4 regions of the Stenotrophomonas sp. STEN087 genome follow, and region 4 is predicted to be linked to each of the others. Evidence: predicted binding sites of a transcription regulator. Region 4 holds the regulator's gene; each other region holds the start of a gene.
The links. Region 4 encodes FliA, which starts transcription of late flagellar genes. Its sites were predicted from a motif close to TAAAGTTTNNCNNNCNNNGGCCGATAA; they were not measured.
Positions count from the first base shown of each region.

Region 1: a site for FliA is predicted at 1,189-1,215, ahead of ACVOK1_RS14760 (flagellin). Genes of this name have one in related genera too.
Region 2: a site for FliA is predicted at 1,821-1,847, ahead of ACVOK1_RS14825 (chemotaxis protein). Genes of this name have one in related genera too.
Region 3: a site for FliA is predicted at 970-996, ahead of ACVOK1_RS15855 (methyl-accepting chemotaxis protein). Genes of this name have one in related genera too.

Region 1 is NZ_JBRRCR010000060.1:8,125-11,864, forward strand. It holds gene ACVOK1_RS14760 (flagellin) at 1-1,101, opposite strand, end outside; gene ACVOK1_RS14765 (flagellin) at 1,319-2,461, opposite strand; gene flgL (flagellar hook-associated protein FlgL) at 2,530-3,735, opposite strand; gene flgK (flagellar hook-associated protein FlgK) at 3,732-3,740, opposite strand, start outside.
Region 2 is NZ_JBRRCR010000060.1:20,589-24,328, forward strand. It holds gene flgC (flagellar basal body rod protein FlgC) at 1-268, opposite strand, end outside; gene flgB (flagellar basal body rod protein FlgB) at 272-667, opposite strand; gene ACVOK1_RS14825 (chemotaxis protein) at 869-1,813, opposite strand; gene flgA (flagellar basal body P-ring formation chaperone FlgA) at 1,981-2,637, shown strand; gene flgM (flagellar biosynthesis anti-sigma factor FlgM) at 2,713-3,018, shown strand; gene ACVOK1_RS14840 (flagellar protein FlgN) at 3,015-3,353, shown strand; gene ACVOK1_RS14845 (ATP-binding protein) at 3,447-3,740, shown strand, end outside.
Region 3 is NZ_JBRRCR010000069.1:15,628-19,367, reverse strand. It holds gene ACVOK1_RS15855 (methyl-accepting chemotaxis protein) at 1-889, opposite strand, end outside; gene ACVOK1_RS15850 (hypothetical protein) at 1,034-1,303, opposite strand; gene ACVOK1_RS15845 (SOS response-associated peptidase) at 1,538-2,281, opposite strand; gene ACVOK1_RS15840 (hypothetical protein) at 2,300-2,482, opposite strand; gene ACVOK1_RS15835 (hypothetical protein) at 2,485-2,733, opposite strand; gene ACVOK1_RS15830 (MFS transporter) at 2,875-3,740, opposite strand, start outside.
Region 4 is NZ_JBRRCR010000043.1:19,029-22,768, reverse strand. It holds gene ACVOK1_RS12665 (chemotaxis protein CheA) at 1-1,272, opposite strand, end outside; gene ACVOK1_RS12660 (protein phosphatase CheZ) at 1,275-1,880, opposite strand; gene cheY (chemotaxis response regulator CheY) at 1,880-2,272, opposite strand; gene ACVOK1_RS12650 (RNA polymerase sigma factor FliA) at 2,330-3,073, opposite strand; gene ACVOK1_RS12645 (MinD/ParA family ATP-binding protein) at 3,070-3,740, opposite strand, start outside.

The sequences.
Region 1 (3,740 bases), on a different contig from region 4:
GGCCTGGGCCAGCATTGCGGTACCGGCCTGCTGCAGGATCTGGTTGCGGGTCAGTTCCGCGGTTTCCTTGGCATAGTCGGTGTCACGGATACGGCTGCGCGAAGCGGACATGTTTTCCGAGCTGGTCTGCAGGTTGGTGACGACCGAGCTGAAGCGGTTCTGGATGGCACCCAGGTCGGCGCGGGCGGTGTTCACTTCCTTCAGGGCGTTGTCGATCTGGTCGATGGCCATCTGCGCCGAGGCGAAGCCGCTCACGTTCAGGCCGGCAATACCGGTCTGGCTGGCAGCGCCAGCGGTGGCGCCAATCACGCCCAGGGCATCTGCATCGCCGGTGCCTGCAACGGTGAAGGTCGCGGCACTGGTCATGGTGATTTCACCAGTGGTGGTGTCGTACGAAGCCGAAACCTTGGTCTGCGAGGAAACGCGGTTGATCGCCTCAACAACCTGGCCAGCGCGCTCCTGCGCGTTGGCAGCAGCATCAATAGCGCCCACGTCGGTGCCATTGATGGTCAGGCTGCCGGCAGCCTGGGCCGTCAGGACGGTGATGTCGCCGGAGTCGACATTGGCGGTGAAGCGGCTGGTGGTGCCGCCCAGCACGGCAACCTGCGCGTTGGCGATGCTGGAGATCGAAATGGTTTCGCCTGCGTTTGCACCGACCTGGAAGGCGACGCCGGAGAACGAACCATTCAGCAGCTTGGTGCCGTTGAAGTTGGTCTGTTCGGAAACGCGCTGGATTTCAGCCTTCAGCTGCGTAACTTCCTTGTCCAGTGCATCACGGTCGGTCTGGCTGTTGGTGCCGTTGGAGGCCTGCACGGCCAACTCACGGATACGCTGCAGGTTGTTGCCGATTTCCGACAGCGCGCCTTCAGCGGTCTGCGCCAGCGAAATGCCGTCGTTGGCGTTGCGGACAGCCTGGTCCAAGCCGCGGATCTGCGAGGTGAAGCGCTCGGAGATGGCCAGGCCGGCTGCGTCGTCCTTGGCGCTGTTGATGCGCAGGCCCGAGGACAGGCGCTGAATGCTGGTCGCCAGGCTGCTGCCGCTGGAGGACAGGTTGCGCTGGGCGTTCAGCGACATAACATTGGTGTTGATGACTTGTGCCATGGTGGCTTCTTCCTTTAGGGCGTATGAACCGGCAAGGTGTCGCCGGACCTTTCGCAGAGGGGACTGACCTTGCCGCTGCTGAAATCAATAACGGCAGTGCCCATCCACGCTTTAGGCCCCTGTACGCAAATTTTGCGAAAGCCGCCTGCCAGCCGGCCCCGCAGAAACGAAAAGGGCCCTGAGAAGGGCCCCCTCCGTGGGTTCACTGCACCCGCGTTTACTGCTGCAGCAGCGTCATCACCGACTGCGGGGAGGTATTGGCCTGGGCCAGCATCGCCGTACCTGCCTGCTGCAGGATCTGGTTGCGGGTCAGTTCGGCGGTTTCCTTTGCGTAGTCGGTGTCACGAATGCGGCTGCGCGCAGCGGACATGTTTTCTGAGGTGGTCTGCAGATTCACGATGGTGGAGGTGAACCGGTTCTGCACGGCACCGAGGTCGGCACGGGCGGTGTTTACTTCCTTCAGCGCGTTGTCGATCTGATCGATGGCCATCTGTGCCGAAGCGAAGCTGTTCACGTTCAGGGCGCCCAGGCCCGTGGTGGTAGTGTCGGTGGGGGTCACGCCGGCGACGCCCACTGCGTCGGCGGTCGCGGTACCGGCGATGGTGAAGTTGGCGCTGCCGGTCAGGGTGATTTCGCCGGTGGTTGCGTTGTACGAGGCGCCGACCTTGGTCTGCGACGACACGCGGTTGATGGCTTCCACGACCTGGCTGGACCGCTCCTGCGAGTTGGCCGCTGCGTCGATGGCACCCACGTCGACGCCGTTGATGGTCAGGCCACCTGCCGGCACAGCGTCCAAGTCGGTGATGCTGCTCGCCAGCACGTTGGCGCTGAAGCGGGTGGTCTCGCCGCCCAGGGTGGCCAGCTGCGCATTGGCAATGCTGCTGATGGAGATGGTTTCACCGGCGTTGGCACCCACCTGGAAGGCGACGCCTGCGAACGAACCATCCAGCAGCTTGGTTCCGTTGAAGTTGGTCTGCTCGGCAACGCGCTGGATTTCCGACTTCAGCTGCGCCACTTCCTTGTCCAGAGCTTCGCGGTCGGTCTGGCTGTTGGTGCCGTTGGAGGCCTGCACGGCAAGTTCACGGATGCGCTGCAGGTTGTTGCCGATTTCCGACAGCGCGCCTTCGGCGGTCTGCGCCAGCGAAATGCCATCGTTTGCGTTGCGCACGGCCACGTCCAGGCCGCGGATCTGGGTGGTGAATCGCTCGGAGATCGCCAAGCCGGCGGCATCGTCCTTTGCGCTGTTGATGCGCAGGCCCGACGACAGGCGCTGGATACTGGTGGCCAGGCTGTTGCCGCTGGTCGTCAGGTTGCGCTGGGCATTGAGCGACATCACGTTGGTGTTGATGACTTGTGCCATTTCTATCTACTCCGGTTTGGTGCTGCGTTTGATTGGTGTTTCGGGGGAATGCGCCGCGTGGCGCAGGTTCAGCGGATGATGTTGAACAAGGACATTGACTGGATCTGGCTGAAGACGGTCTGCGCCGCCTGCAGTGCTGCACTCTCGATCTTGTATTGGCTGATGACCTCGGCGTAATCGACGTCGCGAAGCGAGGAAAGGGTGGACTTGAGGGTCACTTCATTGGCATCACGGACATTGGTGGCGGCGTCGATCGCGCTGAGCTGCGAGCCGCCATTGGCACGCGCATCGATCATGTTTTCCGATGCGCGCGCTACATCGCGGATGGCAGCCTGGAGTGCGTTGTTCTGCACGGTCTGGCCGTTGCCGCTTCCGGTATCGGCTGTCAGTGCCGAAGAGAGCCCTTTCAGCGTGGTGAAGATGTCGCGGGTGCTGGAGGCGCCGATACTGAATGAGTCACCTGCAACCGGCGTGCCATCGATGCGCATCCGCACGCCTGCGAACGTGATGTCTTCGCCTTCTGCGCGGGTGCCGGTGGACACGATGGCTCCCTGGGCATCAGTCACCGTGAAGGTGTTGTCTGCGCCGAACACCACGCTGTAGCTGCTGCCGTTCCAGTCACCGCTTGCGGTGTCGCGGCCAAAGTTGGACAGCACGCCGTTGCCTGCGTTGCCCGTGGCAGCGCTGCCATTCAGGGTGCCATCGCCGGTGGGTATGCGCATGAACACTTCTGCGCCGTTCTGCGCATCCTTCACGAAGGTGTCCGGCGCGATCTCCACGCTGCGCTGGGTCTGGTCGCCGTTGTAGGTGACCTTTCCGCCGCTGAGGGTGAAGGCGGTCGAGTCATCCACGGTGCCGGCGAACAGGTAGCGGCCATTGCCGTCCTGGGTGTTGGCCAGCGCCAGCAGACTGTCGTGGATGCTGTCAATTTCAGCAGCGATGGTCTTCCTGTCATCTGCAGACAGCGTGCCGTTGCTGGCCTGCAAGGTCAGTTCGTTGACCCGCGCCATCAGCTCGCCAGCCTGCTGCAGGGCGTTTTCCTGCAGGCCAAGACGATTCTGTACGGCGTTGCCATTCAGCTCGAACTGCGCAAGTGCGGCCACGGCGCGGTCCAGGCCCACGGCACTGCCTGCTGCGACAGGATCGTCCTTCGCGCTGACCAGACGGCTTCCGGTGGCAATCTGCTGCTCCATGTGGTGCAGCTTCGATTGGCGCGAGAGCATCAGAGAGACGGACTGGTTGAACATCATCCCGGTAGAGACACGGTTGTTCATCGCGA
Region 2 (3,740 bases), on a different contig from region 4:
CATCGGCATCGGCCAGCGGATGGCCGGGCTCGTAGCGCTTGATCGGCGCCGCATCGCTCTGGGTGATTTCCTTGACCTGCACCGAGGTGACGTTCGGATCGGTCTTGCTGGTCACGGCCTGGAAGATCGGCTCCAGCGGCTTGTAGACCGCGTCGGCCGAGCCGGCGATGCTGTCGGCGTTGGAAAGGTTGGAGGCGATGGTGCTCATGCGCACCGACTGCGCCTGCAGTGCGGAGCCGGCGATATCGAAGATCGGCAGGTTGCTCATGGCTTACTGCCCCGTGATCGCGGTGAGCATGGAACGGACCTTGCTCTCGACGAAGCTGAGCGAGGCACGGTATTCCAGCGCGGCGCGGCCATAGGCGGCACGCTCGGCATCGGGGTCGACGGTGTTGCCGTCCAGGCTGGGCTGCACGCCCTCGCGGGCCACCTGGAACGGGTTCAGGCCACTACTGATCTCGTAGTGCTGCTCGTTCGTGGTGGTCATCAGGCCGTTGGCGTCCAGCCCCTGGGCATTGCGCAGGGCGGCGTCGAAGTCCAGGTCCTGGGCCTTGTAGCCGGGAGTGTCGGCATTGCCGAGGTTGCTGGCGATCAGCTTCATCCGCTGTTCGCGCAACGGCATGGCCTGGGCATGCACGCCCAGGTAGTCGGTAATCAGGTTGCGCACGGTGCACTCCCACGGGAACGATGCCCGGGAAGCTGCAAGGGGTGTGCCAAAGCAGAGGAGGGTAGTGGGGGGGGGGGGGGGGGGGCGCCGCCGGGGGAGGAGGCCCCGCCCCCCCCCCCCCCCCCCCCCCCCCCCCGCGCCCCCGCCCCCCCAACTACGGGAGCTGGCGGCGTCAGCCCGCCATGGCCGGATCAGGCGGCCTTACGCCGCCATCGCCACCTTGCGCAGGCGGTCCAGCACGAAGTCGGCCAGCTCGTGCGGCGAGTACTTGGCCACGAAGGCGTTGGCGCCCACGCGTTCCACCATCGCATTGTTGAATACGCCGGACAGGGAGGTGTGCAGCAGCACATACAGCCCGGACAGGCCGGCGTGGCGCCGGATTTCCGTCGTCAGCGTGTATCCGTCCATGGCGGGCATCTCGATGTCCGAGATCACCATGGCGTAGCGGTCGGCCGGGTTTTCGCCCGAGGCGTGGATCTGCAGCAGGTGGTCCAGCGCCTGCTTGCCATCGGACAGCAGGGTGGCGCCCACCCCCAGCTGGTCCAGCACGCTGCGGATCTGCTGGCGGGCCACGCGCGAGTCGTCCACCACCAGCACCTGCAGCTGCGGGGCGTCGGCGGGCATGGCCATGGTCGGGTCCAGCACCGCCTCGCCACGGATCTGGGCGATGTCGGCCAGCACGCTTTCCACGTCGATCACCTGGATCAGGTCGCCCTGGAAGCGGGTCACCGCGGTCAGGTAGCTCGATTCGGCGCCCAGCTCCGGCGGCGGGTGGATGTCCTCCACCGCGATGTTGACGATGCGCTCGACCCCGCTCACCAGGAAGCCCTGGATGGAGCGGTTGAACTCGGTCACCACCAGGTAGCCGGGGGCAGTGTCCGCGTCCGGCTCACGCTCGGGGTGGCCGATGGCCAGGCCCAGGTCCAGCACCGGCACCGAGCGGCCCCGCACGTCGGCCACGCCGGCGAACTGGCCGGGCAGGCCGGGCACCTGGAACAGCTCCGGGCGGCGCAGGACTTCCTGCACCTTGAAGACGTTGACGCCAAAAAGCTGACGTCCGCCGAGACGGAACAGCAGCAGCGCCAGGCGATTGTGGCCGGCCAGTCGGGTCCGCTGGTCGATCCGGTTGAGCAGGTCATGGGACATGGCTGCTGTATCGGCGTGGGGGCGGCCGAACTTGAGCGCTTTTGTAGAGTCGAGCCATGCTCGACTGGCATTCATGTCCAAAGCAGTCGAGCACGGCTCGACTTTACAAGAGCCTCTGGCACGCCACTTGCACGCACCCGGCCAGGTCTTACCGAACAGGAGGCGCCATGCGCCGGATCACATCTCTATTGGCCATCGCCCTGGCGTTTGTCTCGCCATGGGCGGCCGCCACCGGCTGGCAGCCGGTCGCCAGCATCCGTACAGCGGCGCTGTCGACCCTGCCAGCCGGCGCCGAGGGCGAGGCCGTGGTGGCCGATGCAATGCGCCTGCCGCGCTGCGGGTCGGCCCTGCAGGTGCAGCCCACCGCCAACACCACGGTGGAGGTCAGCTGCCCCGATCCAGGCGGTTGGCGCCTGTTCGTGCCGGTGAAGGTGCGCCACAACCAGGCCGTGCTGGTGCTCACCCGTGGCATTGCCACTGGAGAAACCCTGGCCGCGGCCGATATCAGCACTGTCCAGCGTGACGCCGCACGGATCGCCGGTGCCGTGCTGTCCGATCCCGCCGCGGCGGTCGGTCGCATTGCCCGTCGGCCCCTGCAGGCCGGAAGCCTGCTGTCGGCCAACGACCTGGTCACCGAACGTCTCATCAAGCGAGGAGACAACGTGGCTCTGGTGTCGCGGCGTGGTTCGGTCGAGGTGCGCATTGCCGGCCGGGCGATGGGCGATGCGGGCGAGAACGACCGTGTTTCGGTAGAGAACCTGTCCTCCCGCCGCATCGTGCAGGGGACCGTGGACGCCCATGGTGACGTAATCGTGGCGCGTTGAAAAAGTAAGAGATTTCCCTAAAGATCACGGCCCAGCGGCCGTTATCCCTTGTGAACGGCAACTCCAGGACACCCCATGAGCCAGAAAATCGACGGCAACCTGCAGGTCCCCCAGGCACTGCGCAGCGTGACGACCCCGGCCACCAAGCCCGGCGTCAGCGGCGATGCGCCGGCGCGCCCGGTGGAGGCTGCGGACAGCCTGCGCCTGACCGGCGAGGCCACCAACCTGCAGGCGCTCGAGCGTGAGCTGAGCACCGCCCCGGCCATCGACACCCAGCGTGTCGCCGCCGTGCGCGAGTCGCTGCAGAACGGCAGCTACAAGATCAATCCGGACGCGATCGCATCGCGCATGCTCGAACTGGACCAGCAGCTGCAGGGATGACCGCGGCGATGAGTGAACATCTTCAGCGACTTGCCCAGGCCCTGGATGTCGAGCATCAGGCCCTGGTCGAGCACGATGTGCACGCGCTGATCCGCGCGACCGGCGCCAAGCTGGAAGCACTGCGCGCCCTGGATTCCACCCCGCCGGTGGGCGAGGGCGAGCAGCTGCAGGCGCTGGCCGAGCGCAACCGCGCCAACGGCGTGCTGCTGTCGCGCCGCCGCCGCGAGGTGGACTGGGCGCTGCGCCAGCTCGGACGCACCGAGGCATCCTCGTCGTACGACGCCAAGGGCCAGGCCCACACGATCAACGCACGCCGGCCGCTGGCCGTCGCCTGATCGACCCACCGGCCGCCGGCAGCAGCCGGTGGGCTGCTGCGATGGCGCGGCAGCGCGTATATTGGGCGCCTGTTCGCAAGCCCCCGAGTCGCCGTGTCCGCCGCCAACGCCCTGGTTACCGCCCCCCTTCCGCCGCAGCCGGTGCTGCAGGCCCTGCTGGAGCGCGTGCGCGAAGGCATGCTGCTGTTCACCGAAGACGGGCAGGTCGCCCTGGCCAATCCGGCCGCACAGAACCTGCTGGGCAGCAACGAGACGACCGGCCCTGCGCCGCAGCGCCTGCGTGAGCTGTTGCCGCCGGACGCACTGGAGCAGGCCCGACTGCACGGGCAGTGGAACGGCAGCCTGCCGGTCGGCGAGGGCGTGGTCATCGCCCACCTGTACCACCAC
Region 3 (3,740 bases), on a different contig from region 4:
CCTCCGCCAGTTCGCCGTAGACGCCGGGGAAATCCACCGGCATGCGGTGGCTGATGTCCTCGGCGGCATGCTTGCCGATCATCAGCTGGGTCTGCTGCGAGAAGCGCTGCAGCAGGCCGACCATGCTGTCGGTGGCCCGCAGCATCTGGCCCACTTCATCGGGGTTGTCATCCTGGTGACGGACGCTGAGGTCGCCGCGGGTGACCGCATTGATCGACGCCTGCACCTGGGCCAGCGGGCGGGTCAGGCTACGCGAGATCAACCACGCCGCGATGATGCCCAGGCCCAGGCTGAGGACGCCGAACAGGCTGAGCAGTGCCGTGGTCCTGGCGGCCAGCGCCTGCATGTCCCGGGCGGCTTCTTCCACCAGTTTCTGCTGCAGATCGGCGAACTCGGCGAGCGCCGCGTTCCAGTCGGCAGCCGCGGGGCCAGCGCGGGTCAGCAGCTCGGTGCTGGCGGCATCGAAGTCGCCGGCCTGCATCGCTGCATCCAGGTCGCGGTTGAGTGCGACGGTGGCCTGCTGCTTCTGCGCGACCTTGCCGCGCATCGATTCGGCCAGCGGGCTGGTGGCCGGGCGCTCGGTGAAGTGGGCCCAGATCTGGTCATAGCGTTCCGACATTGCGTGCGCCTTCGCCAGATCGGCCTCCAGCCCCTGGCCGCGCTTGATCAGCATGTCGCGGCGCAGGAGCAGCAGCTCCTTGTTGATGATGAGCATGTCGTACAGCTCGCCCATGCGGGTCACGCGCACGTTCACCGCGTTGTCGAACTGTTGGCGCTGCTGGTAGTTGCTGTGCAGGGCGATCGCAAGAATGGTGGCGATCAGAAGAAGCAGGATGGAAAAGCCCGCAGTGAGGCGGGTGCCAACCTTGAAGCGGCGCAGCGTGTACATTTTGTGAAGTCCGGTAGTCTTTGTAGGCCCGACTGCCGGGCGTGTCTGCACAGGAGAGAGTCCCGGCAAGCAGTACAACGGTAGCGGCGGCGCAGGCTGAAGCTTTAGCGCCGCAGTTCGGATTTTTCTGGAAGCGCCTGCGGATCAGGCAATGCAGAGCACGAACACCGCCGACAGCGCGAGCATCAGCACGAACACCCGCCGACTCAGGGCCAGGCAGGCGAGGCCCGCGGCCAATGCCCAGGCGCCCAGCAGGACGCAGGCCAGCAGCCACAGGCCCATGCCCATCAGCGAGCCGGACACCACGCCGGACATCGCCAGTGCTTTGAACAGGCCCACGCCCAGCACGCTGCCCAGCATTCCTGCCTGCAGGGCGACGGCATCATGGCGGGCAGGGGCAGGGCGGTGATGCATGGGCTGCACTGTGCAGCAAGCCACATCCACGCCATGTGTTTTTTGCGGTTCAGCGGGAGCGCGACGAAGGGGTCAGAGCCCTTGCCTGCGGCAAGGGATCCGACCCCAGGCTTGCGGTCGAGCGAAGGGGTCGGATCCCTTTCCAACGGAAAGGGCTCTGAACCCGGATCTCCGGCCAGGCGTTGGGGTCAGAGCCCTTGCCTTTGGCAAGGGATCCGACCCCGGGCCCATCACTCACGCATCGTCATCCAGCGCATCGCCATCCCAGTCGGGCAGCGCATCGTCGGCACCCGCAACGTCGGGGTCTACCGGCTCCAGCAGGGTGTAGTCATCGCGACGCGGGTCGCGGATGCCCAGGCCGACATACGCAGCCTCGAGCGCCGCGGTATGCGCGTGCCGTCGCAGCTGCGCCGGGGTGGTCAGCTCGCCCCTCAGCCAAGCCGCGGCAGCCGCGGGCTCCACAAACACCGGCCCATCGGCAGACAGCGGGGCCGGGATCGCCGGATTGCCATCGGTCAGGATCGAGAATGTGTCGCGCATGTCGCCGGCCTCGTCCTGCCAGTGCTCCCATAAGCCGGCCGCCAGCAGCGCCACCCCATCCTGTCGCTGGACGAACATCGGCCACGGTGGTCGTCGCTGCCGGTCCCATTTGAAATAGCCCGTCATGGGCACGATGCAGCGACGCTTGCTCCAGGCATCGGCAAAGATGCGGCTGCGCGGGGCGCGTTCCAGCCGGGCAGTCACCGTGGTGTAGGGCGTGGACGGCTGCTTCGACCAGCGCGGCACCAGGCCCCACTGCATCTCTGCAACGACCGTCGTGGTCTTCGCATCGGCCGCGCCGGCGGCCCAGACCCAGGCGTGGCCGTCCTTGCCGATGTTGTAGCGCGCATCCGCCGTCGCCAGTGCTGCCGACACGTCGCCGGGCAGGGCAGCAGCAAAGCTGTCCACATCCACGAAGGCCTGCACGAAACGCCGCATGCCCGCTCCGTCGCCGCCTCAGCGCGGCGGATGTCCCTGCAGCAGGTCGCGTCCGCGCGGGGTCAGGTCGATGTCGCCGTCTTCCGCCTGCACGGCAAGGCCTGCCTTCACCGCCCAGGTGGCGGCGTCACTGTCCACGCGTTCCGCATCGGCAATGGCCTGCAGGATCCGGCGCTGTGCATCGGTCAGCGGCGCGTCCATGTTCATACACCCAACACGCGCGGCAGCTGCCAGTCGGCCACGCGGGCATTGCTCACGGCCTGGTGGCAACCGCAGTCGTCACAACGGAAGAGGGTGCCGCCGGGCAGGTGCAGCAGGTTGCCTTCGGTGGACGAGGTCGTGGCCTCGCAGTGGTTGCAGGTCACCGTCAGCGACGTGATGCGTTCCACCCCGCCGGCCATGTTGAAGACGGCCTCGAAGGCGAGAATGGCGAAATGACCGGTGTCCGACATGGGGAAGGGGGTGCCAGGAAGAAGGTGTATTCATCGTCACACTTTCCCCTGTGACGGCACCGTCAGCCCGATGCGGCGGCGAGGTCAAATCCAGCCGCGTGGCAACAGCCCCTGCCACCGGCAAGGGCTGCGTGCAGGACCTCAAGCGGCCTTGCGGCGGCGGTCGACCAGCATCGACACGCCCCACAGCAGCAGGCCGCCGATGGCGGTGGCGGCACCGACATAACCGGTGGTGGCCGGGCTGAAGCCGGCGCTGATGGCCATGCCGCCCAGCCACGGGCCCAGCGCGTTGGCGGTATTGAACGCCGCGTGGTTGGAGGCGGCGGCCAGCGTCTGCGCCTCGCCGGCCACGTCCATCAGGCGGGTCTGCAGCACGGCGGCCAGCGCACCCATGGTGCCCACGGTGATGATCATCGGGCCGATGGTCCACACCGACTGCGCGGCCAGCGGGTACAGCAGCAGCATCACGATGGACCACACCAGCACGACGGCGGCGGCGTTGAAGTGGAACTTGTCCACCAGCCAGCCACCGGCGATGTTGCCGATGATCGCGCCGATGCCGAACACACCCACGGCCAGCGGCATCCACGACTCGGCCACGCCGGTCACCTGCACCAGGGTCGGCGCGAGGTAGGTGAAGACACAGAACATGCCGGCAAAGCCGACCGCGCCGATGCCCAGCGCCAGCCACACCTGGGTGGTGTTGAACGCGCGCAGCTCACGCATCGGCGAGGTACGCAACTCGTCCGGATCGGGCAGCAGGAAGCGGGCGATCATCACCACCGTGGCGATGGCCAGTACGCTGACCAGGGCGAAGGCGGTGCGCCAGCTCAGCTGCTGGCCCAGCCAGGTGGTCAGCGGGTTGCCGATCAGGATCGCGATGGACAGGCCCAGCAGCACCCGTGACATCGCCTGGCCACGCTGGCCGGCCGGGCTGATGGCCGCGGCCACCAGCATCGCCACGCCGAAGTAGGCACCATGCGGCAGGCCGGCGACGAAGCGGGCGA
Region 4 (3,740 bases):
CAGGCATTCCTCGCTGCTCAGGCGGGCGGCGGCTTCCGGATCGATCAGGCCCTTCTCGCGTGCCTTGGCGCGCAGCTTTTCCGGATCGATGCCGGCGCCGTCATCCTGCACTTCGATGCTGACGTAGTCGCCTTCCTGCTGCGCCGACAGGCGTACATGGCCCATCCGCGGCTTGCCCTGGGCTTCGCGCAGGTCAGGCATTTCCACGCCGTGGTCGATGGCGTTGCGCACCAGGTGCACCAGCGGGTCGGCCAGCGCTTCGACCAGGTTGCGGTCCAGTTCGGTCTCAGCGCCGATCAGCTCCAGGTCCACTTCCTTCTGCAGCGAACGGGCGACGTCGCGGGCCACCTTCGGGAAGCGCGAGAACACCTTGCCGACCGGCTGCATGCGGGTGCGCATGACCGCCGACTGCAGGCGCGCGGTGGCGATGTCCAGCGTCGACACGGCGCGGTCCAGCTCTTCGTCGCGCAGGCGGGTGCGCAGGGTCTTGAGCCGGTTCCGTGACAGCACCAGTTCGCCAATCAGGTTGACGATGGCGTCCAGGCGCTTGGTATCCACGCGCACGGTGTGTTCGGCTTCGGCCACCGGCTTGTTCGCCGCCGGCTTGGCCGGCGCACGCGGCGCAGGTGCCGGTGCCGGCGGGGCCGCGACCGGTACCGCAGCCACCGGCTTGGCGCCGGGCACGGCACCGCCATGCAACTGGTCGAGCAGGGCTTCGAATTCGTCTTCGCTGATCAGGCCGTCGTCGGCCTTCTTCGGCGGTGCGACCGCGGTCGGGGCATTGCCGCCGTGCAGCTGGTCGAGCAGCGCCTCGAACTCGTCGTCGGTGATCAGGTCGCCGCCTGCAGCAGCCGGCGCGGCCGCCGTGGCGGCGCCCGCAGCGGGGCTGGCGCCACCGTGCACGTCGAACTGGGCGATCAGTTCCGGCGGCGCATAACCGGGCTCGGTGCCCGACGACACCGCGTCGAGCATCGACTGCAGGTAGTCCAGCGACTGCTGGGCGGCATCGAAGTGATGGGCCTGCAGCACGGCCTGGCCGGCACGCGCGGCGCCCAGCGCTTCTTCCGCCGCATGGCACAGCTCGACCATGGCGGTAATGCCGAGGAAGCCGGCGCCACCCTTCAGCGTGTGGTAACCACGGAACACCGCGTTGAGCTGGTCGTTGTCCTGCGGTGCCTGTTCCAGCGACACCAGCTGTTCGCCCAGGCGATCCAGGATTTCCTGGGCCTCGATGATGAAATCGGCAGTGATGTCGTCGGCAACCGCGCTCATGCTTACAGCCCCAGGTCCGACAGAAGGTCGTCGGCGTCGTTCTGCGAAACCGCGTGGCGGTCCAGTCCCTTCAGTGCCGGCCCGGCAAGTTCCGGGTCGGTGCGATGCTGTTCCGGCGGCAGGCCGAGCGCGCCGAAGCCTTCGTGCACGCGGCGGACGATGCCGACCACGCGACGGATGATCTGCCCGGTCAGGTCCTGGTAGCTCTGGGTCAGGGCGATCTCGGTCAGGTTGTGGCGGATGCGCTCAAGCTGTTCGTCCTGGCCCGGCTGCAGGCCATCGGCACGCAGCTGTTCGGTCAGGGCGCGGCATTCCTCGGCCAGGTCCAGGGTGCGGTGGGTGGCCTGTTCGGTCATCGCCACCACGTGGTCCAGGCGTGCGCAGGCATCGTCCAGCTCGCCGGCCTCGTCGGGCACGGTCGGCAGTTCGCCCAGGGCCTGGCCCAGCTCGCGGGCCAGCCGCGAAAGGCCGCTCATCATCGGCTGGGTACGCGCGGCCACCAAGCTGTCGATGCGCTGGCGCCAGGCGGTCTCGTCACCCGACTCCAATGCATCCAGGGCCTCCTGCAGGCGCAGGGCGAGGGCGCTTCTGTCGACCTGGGCGTCCATCAGGCGCTCGCTGCCAGGCGTTCGAAGATCTTGCCGAGCTTCTCTTCCAGGGTCTGCGCGGTGAACGGCTTGATGATGTAGCCGTTGACGCCGCTCTGGGCCGCTTCGATGATCTGCTCGCGCTTGGCTTCGGCGGTCACCATCAGCACCGGCAACGTCTTCAGCTTGGCATCGGCGCGGATCGCCTTGAGCAGCTCGATGCCGGTCATCACCGGCATGTTCCAGTCGGTGACCACGAAATCGAACGGCTGGCTCTGCAGCAACGACAGCGCGGCATGCCCGTCCTCGGCTTCGGCGGTGTTGGTGAAGCCCAGATCGCCCAGCAGGTTCTTGACGATGCGACGCATGGTCGAGAAATCGTCAACGATCAGGATGCGCATGTTCTTGTTCAAAGCAGAGTTCCTTTGTTGTTCGCTGCGGGCGGCCGGGGGCAGCCGCCTCGCGCATGTTCATTGCTCGAGGCCGGCGTCGGCCGCCTCGAAAACCTTCAGCCGGCCGCGCAGGCGCAGCACGGCCTGGCCGTGGATCTGGCAGACCCGCGATTCGCTCACGCCGAGCACCGCGCCGATCTCCTTCAGGTTCAGCTCCTGCTCGTAGTAGAGCGAGAGCACCAGCTGCTCGCGTTCGGGCAGGTGGCCGATCGCCTTGCCCAGTTCGCGGCCGAATTCACCGCGTTCCAGTACCTGCTGCGGGGTCGGGCCGCCCTGGGCGACGGTGTCCAGCTCGCCTTGGTCCTCGATGCGCGATTCCAGGCTCAGCACCTGGCCACGCGAGGCGTCTTCCATCAGGCGCAGGTACTCGGGCAGGGGCATGTCCATCGCCGCGGCCACTTCGGTGGCGCTGGCGGCGCGGCCGCTGCTCTGCTCCAGTCGGCGGATGGTGGCGGCGGCGTCGCGGGCACGGCGGTGCACCGAGCGCGGTACCCAGTCACCACGGCGGATCTCGTCGATCATCGAGCCGCGGATGCGGATCGAGGCGTAGGTCTCGAACGACGCGCCCTGGTCGGCGTCATAGCTGCGCGAGGCTTCGATCAGGCCCATCATGCCGGCCTGGATCAGGTCGTCCACCTCGACGCTGGCCGGCAGTCGCGCCGCCAGGTGGTGGGCGATGCGCCGCACCAGGTCGGAATGCTGGGCGATGACATCGGTCGCGCTGGCGCGCTGGACTTCCTTGTACTGGGCTGCACCTTTCATACGGTCACCCCACGCTGCTTGAGGATGCGTTCGAGGAAGAACTCGACGCCGCCACGCGGTTCGGTCGGCGCCTGCCAGCGGGCGGTGCGGCGGGCGATCTCGGTGATCGCCAGCGCGGCCGGGCTGGACGGGTAGGCCTTGACCACCGGCTGCTGGCGCTGCACCGACAGGCGCAGCCAGTCATCCTGCGGCACGCAGCCCAGGTAGTTCAGCGAGACATCGGCGAGGAACTTCTCGCAGACGCGGGTCAGCTTTTCGTACAGCACGCGGCCCTCGTTGGGGTCGCGCACCATGTTGGCCACCACCTGGATGCGGTCCACGCCACGTTCGCGCGAGAGCACCTTGATCAGCGCGTAGGCGTCGGTGATCGAGGCGGGCTCATCGCAGACCACCACCACGGTGTCCTGCGCGGCCTGGCAGAAGGTCAGCACGCCATCGGTGATGCCGGCGGCGGTGTCCACCACCATGATGTCCAGCTCGCGTTCCAGCTCGGAGAACACGTTGACCAGGCCGACATGCTCGGCCGGGGCCAGTTCGGCCATGTGCCGGCGGCCCGAGGCGGCCGGGACCACCAGCACCCCGTTGGGGCCCTCGATGATCACGTCCTCCAGGCTGCAGCGGCCGGCGACCAGGTCAGCCAGGGTGAACTTCGGGTTCAGGCCAAGGA